DNA from 2 places in the Muricoccus vinaceus genome. Region 2 is predicted to be linked to the other one. Evidence: predicted binding sites of a transcription regulator. Region 2 holds the regulator's gene; the other holds the start of a gene.
The links. The regulator LexA, encoded in region 2, represses DNA repair genes until DNA is damaged. The targets are predictions, from matches to a motif close to TGTTCTANNTANGTTC.
Positions count from the first base shown of each region.

Region 1 (7,289 bases), on a different contig from region 2:
CGACGATGACCTTGCTGTCCTTCATGCCCGCGAGGTGCTGGATCGCGCCCGAGATGCCGAAGGCGATGTAGAGCTCCGGCGCCACGATCTTGCCGGTCTGCCCCACCTGCTGGTCGTTCGGCGCATAGCCCGCATCCACCGCCGCGCGCGAGGCACCCACGGCGGCACCCAGCTTGTCCGCGATGCCGTCCAGGATGTGGAAGTTCTCGGCCGAGCCCATGGCGCGGCCGCCGGAAACGACGATGCGGGCCGCCGTCAGCTCCGGCCGCTCGCTCTTCACCAGCTCCGCGTTCACGAAGGTGGAGACGCCGGGATCGGCCGCCGCCTGCGCGGGCTCGACGGCGGCGCTGCCGCCCTCGGGCGCCGCCGGGTCGAAGGAGGCGGCGCGCACCGTCAGCACCTTCTTCGGGTCGGAGGACTGCACGGTGGCCAGCGCGTTGCCCGCGTAGATCGGCCGCACGAAGGTGTCGGCGTCCACGATGCCCGAGATGTCGCTGATCGGCTGCACGTCCAGCAGCGCGGCGACGCGCGGCATGATGTTCTTGCCCAGCGCGGAGCCGGGCGCGAGCAGGTGCGTGTAGCCGTCGGCCAGCCCCGCGATCAGCGCGGCCGCGGGCTCGGCCATGATGTGCTCGGCGGGGGAATGCACGACCTTGGCGACGCCCGCGATCTTCGCGCCGGCCTGGGCCACGGCCTCGGGCCCGATCACCAGCAGGTGCACGTCGCCGAGCTGGCCGGCGGCGGCGATGGCCGAGCGCGTGGGCTGGTTGATCGCGGCGTTGTCGTGATCGGCGAGGACGAGGACGCTCATGGGATCACCTTCGCTTCGTTGCGGAGCTTGGAGACGAGTTCGGCGGCCGAGGCCACCTTCACGCCGGCCTGGCGCTTGGGCGGCTCCTCGACCTTGAGCACCTTCAGGCGCGGCGCCGTGTCCACGCCGAGGTCGCCCGGCTTGATCGTCTCGATCGGCTTCTTGCGGGCCTTCATGATGTTGGGAAGGCTGGCATAGCGCGGCTCGTTCAGCCGCAGGTCCGTCGTGACGATGGCCGGCAGCGTCAGCTTCACCGTCTCCTGCCCGCCATCCACCTCGCGCGTCACGCTCGCGCTGCCATCGGCGACCTCGACCTTGTTGGCGAAGGTGCCCTGGCCCCATCCCAGCAGCGCCGCCAGCATCTGGCCGGTGGCGTTCATGTCGTCGTCGATGGCCTGCTTGCCGAGGATGACGATCTGCGGCGCCTCCTTGTCCACGATCGCCTTGAGGATCTTGGCCACCGCGATCGGCTCCACCGCATCGGCGGTTTCCACCAGGATGCCGCGGTCGGCACCCATGGCCAGGGCGGTGCGGATCTGCTCCTGCGCCTGGGGCACGCCGATGGAGACGGCGACGATCTCGGTCGCCACCCCCTTCTCCTTCAGCCGCACGGCCTCCTCGACGGCGATCTCGTCGAAGGGGTTCATGGACATCTTCACGTTGGCGGTCTCGACGCCCGTGCCGTCCGGGCGAACCCGGACCTTCACGTTGTAGTCCACCACGCGCTTGACGGGGACGAGGATCTTCATGCGGAAGGGCGGTCCTCTGCTGGGCAGCGGCTCTGGCCGATGCGTTTTAGGGGACCACGGGCGGCCCCGGAAAGGCGGACACACGAAGCGGATGCGCACAGAAAGGCGCAAGCGGGCCTCGGGTGCCCGGAGTCCGCGCGGTCTATACGGCCCGGCCCCACCCGCCACAAGCCGGACCCCCGCGAGCGGGGCGCCGGCAGGCCGGAGAGGCCGCCCGCCTCAGCCCCGCATCAGGTAGAGCAGCAGGGCGAAGAGCGCGAGGGTGATCCCCTGCAGCGTCACGCGCCAGCGCATCAGCGCGTTGGCTTTGTGGCCGTCCTCGCTTCCCCGGGTCATGCCGACCATGCCGTAGAAGAGGGTGCCGAGGGTGCCGAGCATCCCGAGGCCGACGAGAATGGTGAGGAATGTGATCATGACCCGATGAATGTGGTCATGCCCGCCCCCGCGGCAACGTTCACGCCCCCGCGCGCGGGGCATGCCGGGCCCCGCCGCGGCGCGTGGGCATCCCCCTTCAACCCCCACGCCGCCTCCCCTTGGCCGGCACCTCCGGCACCGGGTCCGGCCCCGCCATCTTCCGCACCACCGTCAGCAGCGCCGCCTTGGTCGGGAAATCCAGGGAACGGTAGGCGCGCAGCAGGGCCTCCTCGTCCCCCGCCAGCAGCCCCAGGCTGCCCTGCTCCTCCTCCAGCACCTCCTGCGGCGGCATCACGTCCGGGTCCAGCCCCACCAGCCAGGACACGGAGGTGCCGAGCACCTCCGCCAGCCGCACCAGCCGCGCCCCCCGCGGCACCGGCGCCGTGCCTTCCCGCAGCCGGGGCAGCAGGTCCGGCGGGAGCCCGGCCCGGCGAAAGGCCTCCTCCGGGGAAAGGTCCAGGCGCTCCAGCCGGGACTCGATCAGTTCGACCATGGGCGGGGGTTCTTGGTCCATGACCGGGAAACGCCGGTGCGCGGCGCCGGTCGGCAAAGCGCCGGGCCGGACGAACCCAGAAAACGATCCCGGAAAACGATCCCGGAAAACGAACCCAGAAAACGAACCCAGAAAACGATCCCACGAAAATACGAGCGGGGGTCCCGCCCTCCGGCTTCTTGACCGCGCCCTCCCGCGCCCCGACCTTCGGGGGTGATCCCCAACGGGGCCCATTCGGGAAAACAAGCGATGAGCGAGAACACCAAGGCCGTCAGCGACGACAGCTTCAAAACCGACGTGCTGCAGGCCGAGGGCCCGGTGCTGGTCGATTTCTGGGCCGAGTGGTGCGGCCCCTGCCGCACCGTCGGCCCCCTCCTCGACGAGATCGGCCGCGACTACGCGGGCAAGCTGACGGTCGCCAAGGTCAACATCGACGAGAACCCGATGACGCCCAACGAGTACGCGGTGCGCGGCATCCCCACCATGATCCTGTTCAAGGACGGCAAGCCCGTGGACATGAAGGTCGGTGCCATGCCGCGCGGCCAGCTGCGCGACTGGGTGGACCAGGCGATCGGCGCCAAGGCCTGACGCCGGCGGAACCGGTGGTGCTCCGCGCCACGCGGCGCCTCGCCTGCCTGGCGGCGCTGGGGGCCGGGCTGGGCCTGGCCGCCTGCGCGTCCGCCCCGGTTTCCGCCCAGGAAACCGTGCGGAGCGAGCGCGGCGCCTTCCGCGTCAGCGAATTCGCCACCGGGCTCGACCGCCCCTGGGGCGCCGCCTTCCTGCCGGACGGCCGGATGCTGGTGACGGAGCGCCCCGGCCGCCTGCGCCTCGTCGCCCGGGACGGCAAGCTCTCGCCCGCCATCCCCGGCGTGCCGGAGGTGGTCGCCGCCGGCCAGGGCGGGCTGCTCGACGTGGCGCTCGCCCCCGACTTCGCCACCACCCGCCAGATTTACGTCTGCCTCGCCGGCGCGGCGGAGGGCGGCGTCCTCACCCGCCTCGCCACCGCCACCCTTTCCCCGGACATGTCGCGCCTGGAGGGCACCCGCACCCTGCTGGACGCGGCGCCCGCCCAGTCCTCCGGCCGCAACCACTACGGCTGCCGCATCGCCTTCGGCCGCGACGGCAAGCTCTTTCTCTCCACCGGGGAGCGCTTCACCAACAAGCCCCGCGCCCAGGACCTCGCAGACCTCGGCGGCAAGGTGCTGCGGCTGGAGCGCGACGGCCGCCCCGCCGGGGGCAATCCCTTCCTCAACCGTCCCGGCGCCCGGCCGGAAATCTTCACCTACGGCCATCGCAACCCGCAGGGCCTCGCGGTGAACCCCGCCACCCGCTCCCTCATCGAGATCGAGTTCGGCGCAAAGGGCGGCGACGAGGTGAACCTCCTCCGCGCCGGCGCGAACTACGGCTGGCCCCTGGTCTCCCACGGCACCGACTACGACGGCAGCCCCATCGGCACCGGCCGCGCCAGCGCGCCAGGCATCGAGGAACCGCTCCGCCACTGGACGCCCGCCATCAGCCCCTCCGGCGGCAATTTCTACGCCGGCGGCGCCTTCCCGGCCTGGCAGGGCAACCTGTTCCTGGCCGCCCTCAACCCGCCCGGCCTGATGCGGCTCACCATGGACGGGGACCGCGTGGTGGCGGAGGAGCGGATGCTCTGGGGCCGCACCCGCTTCCGCCAGGTGCTGCCCGGCCCCGACGGCCTGCTCTACATCCTGACCGACGAAACCCGCGGGCGCATCCTGCGGCTGGAGCCAGCCCCTTGAGCGACCCCGACCTCCTCGCCCTTTCCGCCCACCTCCCCGGCGGCGGCGCGGCACCGCTCGCCGATCACCGCGGAAAGGTCCTGCTGATCGTCAACACCGCCAGCCAGTGCGGCTTCACGCCTCAGTACGCGGGGCTGGAGGCCTTGCAGCGCCGCCACGGCCCGCGCGGCTTCTCGGTGCTGGCCTTCCCCTGCAACCAGTTCGGGCGGCAGGAACCGGGCGACGCGGCGGAGATCGCGACCTTCTGCACCACGAAGTACGACGTGACCTTCCCGGTCTTCGCCAAGGTCGAGGTGAACGGGGGCGGCGCCGATCCCATCTTCCGCCACCTCAAGCACGCCGCCCCCGGAGCGCTCGGCACCGAGGCCATCAAGTGGAACTTCACCAAGTTCCTGGTCGGCCGCGACGGCCGCGTGGCCGCGCGCTTCGCCCCGGCCACCGCGCCCGAGAAGCTTTCGGCCGAGATCGAGCGCCTGCTGGACGCCTGAGCCGGCCTCAGCCCGCCTTCACGCCACCCGGCCGCGGCACGGTGATCACGAAGAGCCGGTGATTGGCGATGTCGATGTTGCGGCGCGCCTTCTCGTTCCAGATCCGGTCGGCGGTGCGGCCGTCGTGATAGGGGCCGTAGGCCTCCTCCGTTCCGGGCTCCAGCGTCGAGAAGCTCGCGTCCGTGAAGACGCCGCCCCAGATGAAGTGAAGCTGCGCGGGGTTGGCGGGCGAATCGGACATGAAACCTCGGTTCGGCGGATGATGCGCCGCAGCACATAATCCCATGGCCACCATTTCCCAAGCGCGGGCGCGATGTGAATCCGGCGCCCCTGCCACGGCGGAGCCGCCGGGAGAGACCCGCCGCCAAGCCTTCCGTTCCATGTCCGTTCTTGCGGCGGCGGGATGCGGGGCCATATGCCCATGCCAGCCGGAAGACACCCACGATGGAGCTGCGCGAGAAGCTCGAGATCCTCGCCGACGCCGCGAAATACGACGCCTCCTGCGCCTCCTCCGGCACCGAGAAGCGCGACAGCCGCGACGGCGGCCTCGGCTCCACCGAGGGCATGGGCATCTGCCACGCCTATGCGCCGGACGGGCGCTGCATCTCGCTGCTCAAGGTGCTGCTGACCAACGCCTGCGTGTTCGACTGCGTCTACTGCATCAACCGCGCCTCCTCCAACGTCCGCCGCGCCCGCTTCTCCGTGCGCGAGATCGTGGAGCTGACGCTCGACTTCTACCGCCGCAACTACATCGAGGGCCTGTTCCTCTCCTCCGGCATCATCCGCTCCCCCGACTACACGATGGAGCAGCTCGTCCGCGTCGCCCGCGAGCTCCGCACCACCCACGGCTTCAAGGGCTACATCCACCTCAAGACCATCCCCGACGCCGACCCCGCCCTGCTGGCCGAGGCCGGCCTCTACGCCGACCGCCTTTCCATCAACGTGGAGCTGCCCGAGCCCACCAGCCTGAAGGCGCTCGCCCCGGAAAAGGACGCCGGCCAGATCCGCCGCGCCATGGCCGGCCTCCGCACCCGCATCGACGAGGCCAAGGAGGCCCGCCGGGAGGCCGCCACCACCCGCATCGCCATGGCCGGCGGCCGCCGCGCCGAGGCCCCGCGCTTCGCCCCCGCCGGCCAGTCCACCCAGATGATCGTCGGCGCCGACGCCTCCACGGACGCCACCATCCTCGACCTCAGCGCCAACCTTTACGGCTCCTACCGCCTCAAGCGCGTCTACTTCTCCGCCTATTCCCCCATCCCCGACGCCGCCGCGGCCCTCCCCCCCTCGGCCCCGCCCCTGGTGCGGGAGCACCGCCTCTACCAGGCCGACTGGCTGCTCCGCTTCTACGGCTTCACCGCGCCCGAGGTGATGGCCGGCGGCGAGGGCGGCATGCTGGACCTGGAGGTGGACCCCAAGCTCGCCTGGGCCCTCAAGCACCGCGCGGTGTTTCCCGTGGACATCAACCGCGCCGACCGCGAGATGCTGCTCCGCGTGCCCGGCCTCGGCGCCAAGACGGTGGACCGCATCATCGCCGCCCGCCGCGTCCGCGCCTTCCGCATGGCCGACCTCGCCCGCCTCCGCGTCAGCCTGCGCAAGGTCGCGCCCTTCGTCACGGCGCTGGACCACCACCCCCGCGCCGGCCTGCTCGACCGCGCCGACCTCCGCGCCCTCGTCCTCCCGCAGAACGGGCTGGCGGAGCGCAACGCCATCCTCCCCGCCGGCCTCATCGCCCGCCCGGTGCAGCTCCCCCTCTTCGGCCATGTTTAGCGTCCGCCTCGCCACCCCCGACGACTTCGACGGCTGGCGGGAAGCCTCCCGCGCCCTGGTCATGGCCAACATCGCGCCCGAGGAGGTGGACTGGCTGGTGGAGGGAGACCCCGTCCCCCTCTTCGGCGGCGGCGCCCCGCCCGCGCCCCCGCCCGATGCCCCGCCGCCCCGCGTCCCCCGCGACTTCCCGGACCTCGCGCGCCTGGTGTCCCGCCACCGCGACCCCGCCCGCTTCGCGCTGCTGCACGGCCTGCTGCACCGCCTCCAGCGCGAGCGCGGCCTGCTGGAGGACGCCGCCGACCCCGCCGTGGCCCGTGCCAACGCCATGGCCCGCTCCGTCCGGCGCGACGCCCACAAGATGCACGCCTTTGTCCGCTTCCGGGAGGTGAAGGTGGAGAACGGCGCGCCCGCCGCCCCCCTTCCGCCCCCGCCCGCCCCGGCGGTCCCGCACGATCCCGCGCGCGCCCGCGACGCCCGCACGGTGGCGCTGGCGCTGCGCGACCTCGGCCGCCTGGAGGAACCCGCGGAAGCCACCCCCGATCCAGCCCCCGCCGAACCACAGACCGAATCACCGGCCATCGCCCCCGCCCCGGACAGCCGCTTCGTCGCCTGGTTCGAGCCCGAGCACCACATCCTGCGCGCCGAGGCCGGCTTCTTCGCCCGCCGCTTCGCCGCCCTGCGCTGGTCCATCCTCACGCCCGGGCTGTCCGCCCACTGGGACGGGGAGGAGGTCGCCTTCGGCCCCGGCGCCCGCCGCGCCGACGCCCCCTCCGAGGACGCCGCCGAGGGCCTCTGGCGCACCTA
Region 1 covers NZ_JBHLVZ010000083.1:35,418-42,706, forward strand. The annotation lists gene ACFFIC_RS22340 (electron transfer flavoprotein subunit alpha/FixB family protein) at 1-811, opposite strand, end outside; gene ACFFIC_RS22345 (electron transfer flavoprotein subunit beta/FixA family protein) at 808-1,560, opposite strand; gene ACFFIC_RS22350 (twin transmembrane helix small protein) at 1,780-1,974, opposite strand; gene ACFFIC_RS22355 (hypothetical protein) at 2,072-2,488, opposite strand; gene trxA (thioredoxin TrxA) at 2,717-3,055, shown strand; gene ACFFIC_RS22365 (PQQ-dependent sugar dehydrogenase) at 3,073-4,230, shown strand; gene ACFFIC_RS22370 (glutathione peroxidase) at 4,227-4,718, shown strand; gene ACFFIC_RS22375 (DUF4170 domain-containing protein) at 4,726-4,959, opposite strand; gene ACFFIC_RS22380 (putative DNA modification/repair radical SAM protein) at 5,163-6,485, shown strand; gene ACFFIC_RS22385 (UdgX family uracil-DNA binding protein) at 6,478-7,289, shown strand, end outside.
Region 1: a site for LexA is predicted at 5,093-5,108, ahead of ACFFIC_RS22380 (putative DNA modification/repair radical SAM protein). Genes of this name have one in related genera too.

Region 2 (7,289 bases):
GGCGCGCGCCCTGTTCCGCGCGGCGGAGGAGGCGGTGCGCTTCGCCGCCGTGCCAGGACGTAACGGCTGAGGCGCCGTTCGGGCCCGGCGGGAGGAACCAGAGAACGGGTTCGATCCGCCGGCGACTCACTGTTCGCATGGGCGCCGGGGCCTCGCCTGATGCGGAAGACCGACCCGCCGGGCCGCGATGCCTGCGGCCGGCCTGGGGCGCGGAGCCATGCCCGCCACGCCAAGCGCCCAACCGCCGCTTGACCGCGGACGGTCCCTCGGCGGAAGTGAGGGGGCCATGATCCTGCTCATCGACAACTACGACAGCTTCACCTTCAACCTCGTCCACTTCCTCGGCGAACTGGGCGCGGAGGTGGAGGTCTGGCGCAACGACGCGCTCTCGGTGGAGCAGGTGCTGGAGAAGCGGCCGGCGGCGGTGGTGATCTCCCCCGGGCCATGCACCCCGAACGAAGCGGGGATCTGCCTGGACCTGATCGGAGCGTCCGCGAGGAAGGGCGTGCCGGTGTTCGGCGTCTGCCTTGGCCACCAGGCGATCGGGCAGGCCTTCGGCGGCACGGTGGTGCGCGCGCCCGAGCCCGTGCACGGCAAGGTGCACGCGGTGCATCACGGCGGCACGGACGTCTTCGCGGGCCTCCCCTCCCCCTTCCAGGCGACGCGCTACCATTCCCTGGTGGTGCGGCGGGAGGACATGCCGGAGCAGCTTGCCGTCACCGCCGAGACGCGGGAGGGGCTGGTCATGGGGCTCGCGCACCGCGACCTTCCGGTCTGGGGCGTGCAGTTCCACCCCGAAAGCATCGCCTCCGCCCACGGGCACGACATCCTGGCCAATGTCATGCGCATGGCGGGAATCAACCTTCCGCCGCGCACGGGGAACCCGTCCGGGCCCCTGCCGCAGGCGGCCTGAGCATGTCCCTCAAGCCCGTCCTGGCCCGCCTCGCCGCCGGGGAGCGCCTTGCGGAAAGCGAGGCGGAGGCGGCCTTCGGCACCGTCATGGCGGGGGAGGCCACGCCCGCGCAGATCGCGGGCATGCTCATGGCCATGCGCGTGCGGGGCGAGACCGTTTCCGAGATGACCGGCGCCGTCCGGGCCATGCGCGCCCGCATGGTGGCCGTGGAGGTACCCGAGGGCGCGATCGACCTCGTCGGCACGGGCGGGGACGCCGCGGGCACGCTGAACATCTCGACCGCGGCCGCCCTGGTGGTGGCGGGGGCCGGGGTTCCGGTGGCCAAGCACGGCAACCGCGCCCTGTCCTCCCGCGCCGGGGCGTCGGATGTGCTGGCGGCGCTGGGCGTGAACACCGACGTCCCCTTCGAGCGCTTGCCCGAGGTGATCCGCAGCGCCGGCATCCTGTTCCTCATGGCCCCCCGCCACCACGCGGCGCTGCGCCACGCGGCCGGGCCCCGGATGGAGCTGGGCACGCGCACCATCTTCAACCTGCTGGGGCCGCTGACCAACCCGGCGCGGGTGCGGCGGCAGATGACCGGCGCCTTCGCCCCGCAATGGCTGCGGCCCATGGCCGAAACCCTGGCGCGGATCGGGACGGAGCATGCCTGGCTCGTCCACGGGCAAGGCCTGGACGAACTGACGGTCGCCGGCCCCTCCGATGTCGTGGAATTGAAGAACGGTTCCATCCGTGAGTTCCAGGTCACGCCGGAGGAGGCGGGGCTCGCCCGGCACCCCGCCGAATCCCTGCGCGGCGGCGAACCCGGGGAGAACGCCGAGGCGCTTCTTGCACTGCTGCGGGGCGCGGAAGGTGGCTATCGCGACTGCGTCCTGCTGAACGCCGCCGCGGCCCTGATCGTCGCCGGCCGGGTATCCGACCTTCGCGCCGGCGCCGCGATGGCGGCCGAATCCGTCGCCTCCGGCGCGGCGATGCTGGCGTTGGAGAGGCTTCGGGTGGCCACCGCCGCCTGACCTCCCCGCAGCCGGGATGGCTGCCCTGCGGCGCGGCCCTCTCAGGACCCGCTTGACGCGCGGCGCGCATCGGCGCCAGGAACCGCCCATCATGGACCAGACCTTTCCGGTTACGGACGCGCCCTTCTCGGACACGCTCCGGAAGATCCTCGACGAGAAGCGGGCCGAGGTTGAGGCCCGGCGGCGGGAGACCCCCCTGGGGGAGATGGAGCGGCGGGCCCGCTCTGCCCCCGCGCTGCGCCCCTTCACCGGCGCGCTCTGCGAGGCCGTGGCGGAGATGCGCATCGGCCTGATCGCCGAGATCAAGCGTGCCTCCCCCTCGGGCGGCCTCATCCGCGAGCCCTTCGACCCCGCCGCCATCGCCCGCGCCTACGAGGAGGCCGGCGCCACCTGCCTCTCGGTGCTGACCGACGAGCCCTGGTTCCAGGGCAATGCCGAGCACCTGCGCCTGGCCCGCGAGGCGACGAAGCTGCCCGTGCTGCGCAAGGACTTCATGATCGACCCCTGGCAGGTCTTCGAGGCCCGGGCCATGGGCGCGGATGCCATCCTGATCATCATGGCCGCGCTGAGCGACGCCGAGGCCGAGGCGCTGGAGGACGTGGCGCGCACGCTCGACATGGGCGTGCTGGTGGAGGTCCATGACGAAACCGAGCTGCAGCGCGCTCTGGGCCTGGAGACGCGGCTGATCGGGGTGAACAACCGCGACCTGCGTTCGCTCAAGACCGACATCTCCGTGACCGAACGCCTGGCCCCCATCGTGCCGGCGGACCGCATCCCGGTGGCCGAGAGCGGCATCCGCACCCCCGCCGACGTTCGCCGCATGGCCGCCGCCGGGGCGCGCTGCCTCCTCGTGGGCGAGCACCTGCTGCGCCAGCCCGATCCCGGCGCCGCCGCCCGCGAGCTGGTTCAAGCCGCTTGAGCGGCCCACAACCCGCCGGCGCCGACCGCGAAGGCGGTGCCCTCACCCATTTCGACACCGCCGGCCGGGCGGCGATGGTGGATGTCTCGGCGAAGGCCGAGACCGTGCGGGAGGCCACCGCGCGCGGGCGCATCGTGATGCAGCCCGAAACCCTGGCCCTGATCGCCGCCGGCCGCGCGGGAAAGGGCGACGTGCTGGGGGTCGCGCGGCTGGCCGGGATCATGGCCGCCAAGCGCACGGCGGACCTCATTCCCCTCTGCCATCCCCTGCCCCTGTCCTCCGTCTCGCTCGACCTGGACCTGGCGGCGCCGGACGCGGTGGAGATCGCGGCCACGGTGCGCACCGCCGGGCGCACGGGCGTGGAGATGGAGGCGATGACCGCCGTGACGGTGGCCGCGCTGACCATCTACGACATGGTCAAGGCCGCCGACCGCGGCATGCGGATCGAGGCCGTGCGGCTGGTGCGGAAATCCGGCGGCAAGTCGGGCCTGTTCGAGGCGCCCTGATGATCGCGGTTTCCGAGGCGCTGGAGCGCATCCTGGCCGGGCTGCGGCCGACGGGCGCTGAAACCGTGGCCCTGCCCGACGGCTGGGGGCGGGTGCTGGCCCGGCCCGTGGCGGCGCGGCTGACGCAGCCCCCTGTCGATGTCTCGGCCATGGACGGCTATGCGCTGCGGGCCGCCGAGGCGACGCTCGGCGCGCGGCTCCGCCTGGCCGGCGCCTCCCCCGCCGGACGCCCCTTCACCGAGGCCCTTCGGCCGGGCGAGGCCGTGCGGATTTTCACGGGCGGCGCCCTGCCGCCCGGCGCCGACGCCATCCTCCTGCAGGAGGACGCCCGGGCGGAGGACGGCCACGTCACCCCCACCGAAGCACCCCGCGCCGGCCGATGGATCCGCCGCGCCGGGCTGGATTTCCGCCTCGGCGACGTGCTTCTGCAGCCGGGCCGCCGGCTCAGCGCACGCGACGTCGGGCTGGCAGCGGCGGCCAACCACCCGTGGCTGCACGTCCACCGGCGCCCGCGTGTCGCGATCCTGGCCACAGGCGACGAGATCGTCCTGCCCGGGGAGGCCCTGCCGCCCGGGGGCATCGTGTCCTCCAATGCCCATGCCTTGTCGGCCCTCGTGCGGGCCGCCGGCGCGGAGCCGCTGGTGCTGCCCATCGCGGGCGACGACCGTGCGGCGATCGGCGCCAGCGCCGAGGCCGCCGCCGGTTGCGACCTGATCGTGACCACCGGCGGCGCCAGCGTGGGGGAGCACGACCTCGTCCAGTCCGCGTTGGAGCCGCTGGGCTTCTCGCTGGACTTCTGGAAGATCGCGATGCGGCCGGGCAAGCCGCTGATCTGGGGCGGGCTGCGCGGCGCGCCTCTGCTGGGCCTGCCGGGCAATCCGGTGTCGGCGATCGTCTGCGCCGTGGTCTTCCTGGTGCCGGCGCTGCGCCGCCTGTCCGGGCTTCCGGCAGCTCCCGTGGAAACCCGCTCCGCCCTGCTGGGCCGCCCGCTTGAGGCGAACGACCGCCGCCAGGACTACCTGCGCGCGGAGCTTTCGCGCGATACGCAGGGCCGCCAGGTGGTCACGCCCTTCCCCGTGCAGGACAGCTCCATGCTGGCGACGCTGGCGCGGGCCGATGCCCTGGTTGTGCGCGCGCCGGGCGCGCCGGCCGCCGGAGCCAACACCGAGGTGGAGTTCGTGGAACTTTCCTTTCTGGGAGTTTGAGGAACAGATTGACCGACACGGGAGAACTTTCATAGAACTTCCAGGTCGGTTGCCCGTTTGTTCGTGCAGAAGACTGCCCCTCGCCCCCAGGGAGACGCCCGGACCATGCTGACCCGCAAGCAGCACGAACTTCTCACCTTTATCGACCGGCACCTCCGGAACACCGGCTTCTCCCCGTCCTTCGAGGAGATGAAGGAAGCGCTGAACCTCAAATCCAAATCCGGAATTCATCGCCTGATCACGGCACTGGAGGAGCGCGGTTTCCTCAAGCGCCGTGCCCACCGCGCCCGCGCCCTCGAGGTCATCCGCGTTCCGGACAGCCTGTCGGCGCGCAGCCCCGCGCCGGCGGTTCCCGCCGCGCCCGCCCCGGCCACGGTTTTCCCCGCCAATGTGATCCGCGGAAACTTCGCCCAGAACCTGCCCGGCGCGGTGCGCACGGCGAATGATGCCGCCGCGGTCCACCTGCCGCTCTATGGCCGCATCGCCGCGGGCCTTCCCATCGAGGCGCTGCGCGACGGTGGCGAGAGCGTCGAAGTGCCGGCCGCCATGCTCGGCGGCGGCGAGCACTACGCGCTGGAAGTCGCGGGCGACTCGATGGAGGGCGCCGGCATCCTGGACGGCGACACCATCATCATCCGGCGCGGCGACACCGCCGACAGCGGCTCCATCGTCGTGGCGCTGGTGGACGAGAACGAGGTGACGCTGAAGCGCCTGCGCCGGCGCGGCAATTCCATCGCTCTCGAGGCCGCCAACCCGCGCTACGAAACACGGATCTTCGGGCCGGACCGGGTCAAGGTGCAGGGCCGTCTGGTGGGCCTCGTCCGCCGCTATCACTGAGCGGCCACAAAGGACCGGGAGGCCGGGGGAAGCCATTCCCCCGGCCTTTTTCATTCCGTTTCGGCTGCCGGCTCGGATTGCGGCTGCGCCTTCGGGGTGGGGACCGGAGGCACCCAGGGCCGCTCCCCGCGCGTCATGCGGTCCGACCGGATCACCACCCCTTCCGGCCTTAGCCAGACCGCGTGGGCACCGTCTCGCCAGACGCTGAAGCGGTCCACGCGCGGCGTCTCGCGGCACCGGCCGCGGATCGGTTCGAGCGAGAGCATCACGGCGGCCTTCCCGCAGCCGGTCTCCGCCATCACGGGCGGCGGTGGCGCGGCGGGCCCGCGTCGCGGGCGCGGGACCTCGCGCGGCGGCTGGCGCAGCAGGATGGCCGCCGGGCCTCCTTCGCGGAGGCGCAACAGGCAGGAAAGCGGCGTGCAACTGGCCCCTGGCAGCTCCCCCTCGCGCGGCAGGGTGGCGGCACCGTCCTCGCCCCAACTCCGCAGCCAGGATTCCCGCATCAGGCGGTTGGCACCCGAGGCGCGCTCCGACAGCACGCCGGCCGGGGTGGAAAGCGCCAGCATCCGCCCATCCGCCGCCACCAGGATGTCGGGCGGGGTGACCAGAAGGCCCGAGCACAGTCCCAGCACCATGACTGGCACCCCCGCCCAGCGCCAGGCAAGGCGCCAGAGGCAGAGCCAGCAGAGCCCGAGGGCGAAGAGGATCAGTCCCCAGCCCGGGATGGGCGGCGCGGCCATCGCGGCGCCGGGCCAGGCCGCCACGAACCGCCCCACGGCAAGCGTGGCCTCCACCCCCCAGCCCATGACGGCAAGGGCTGGCCCGTCCCAGCCCAGCGGCATCAGGAACAGCGCCAGCATGCCCGCCGGCATCACGACCAAGGAGGTGACGGGCACCGCCACCGCATTGGCCACGACGCCGTAGAGCTGCAGGCGGCCGAAGTGGTGGAGGCCGAAGGGCGTGGTCGCGGCGCCCGCCACCACGGAGGTGAGGATGAGGCCCAGAATGGCCAGCGCCGCCCGCCCCCGCCAGCCCCGCACGCGCAGCCGGCGGGAGGGTCCGCGCAGGGCCTCGGCGGCCGCGACCAGCGCCAGCACGGCGGCGAAGGACATCTGGAACGAAGGGCCGAGCAGAGCCTCCGGACTGAACAGCAGCACCATCCCCGCCGCCACGGCGAGGGCGCGCGGCGAAAGGGCACGGCGGCCGGTCAGGATGGCCAGCGTCACCAGCGCCGCCATGGCGAAGGATCGCAGCATGGGCACGCCCGCGCCCGTCAGCAGCGTGTAGCCGCCGCCCATCGCCAGGCCCAGCACCGCCGCGGCACCCTTGGAATCCATCCGCAGCGCCAGCCATGGCACGGCGGCGATGCCGGCGCGCAGCAGCAGGAAGCCGGTCCCGATCACGATGGCCACGTGCAGGCCGGAGGGCGAAAGCAGGTGTGCCAGCCCGGCGTCGCGCAGCGCCGCCAGTTCGGCCGCCGGAATGGCCGACTGGGATCCCGTCAGCAGCGCCGCCGCCACCGCGCCGGTTCCGCCCGGCAGAGCGGCGGCGACGCGCGCCTCGATCCCCGCCCGGAGGCTGGAAAACACCGGCGCCTTCCCCTCCGCCAGGATGGCCGCCGGGTTCAGCGCGAAGCCCGATCCCGCAAGCCCCGAGAAGAAGGCCGCCCGCTGGAAATCGAAGGCGCCTGGATAGGCCGGGGCCATGGGCGGGCGAACAAGGGCGCGCACGGAGATGGTGTCCCCTGGCCGGGGCCGGGCGGGATCGGCGTTCCGCAGGCGGATGCGGAGCTGGCGGGCCAGCGGCGCCTCCCCGTCCAGCCGCGGCGCGTCCAGCAGCAGGCGGCGGCCCTCGGGCAGCAGGTCCACCGCCGCCACGGTGCCTGTGACCACGGTGGCG
Region 2 covers NZ_JBHLVZ010000084.1:255,384-262,672, forward strand. The annotation lists gene trpE (anthranilate synthase component I) at 1-70, shown strand, start outside; gene ACFFIC_RS24315 (anthranilate synthase component II) at 287-913, shown strand; gene trpD (anthranilate phosphoribosyltransferase) at 916-1,923, shown strand; gene trpC (indole-3-glycerol phosphate synthase TrpC) at 2,015-2,842, shown strand; gene moaC (cyclic pyranopterin monophosphate synthase MoaC) at 2,839-3,348, shown strand; gene ACFFIC_RS24335 (molybdopterin molybdotransferase MoeA) at 3,348-4,553, shown strand; gene lexA (transcriptional repressor LexA) at 4,659-5,390, shown strand; gene ACFFIC_RS24345 (ComEC/Rec2 family competence protein) at 5,441-7,289, opposite strand, start outside.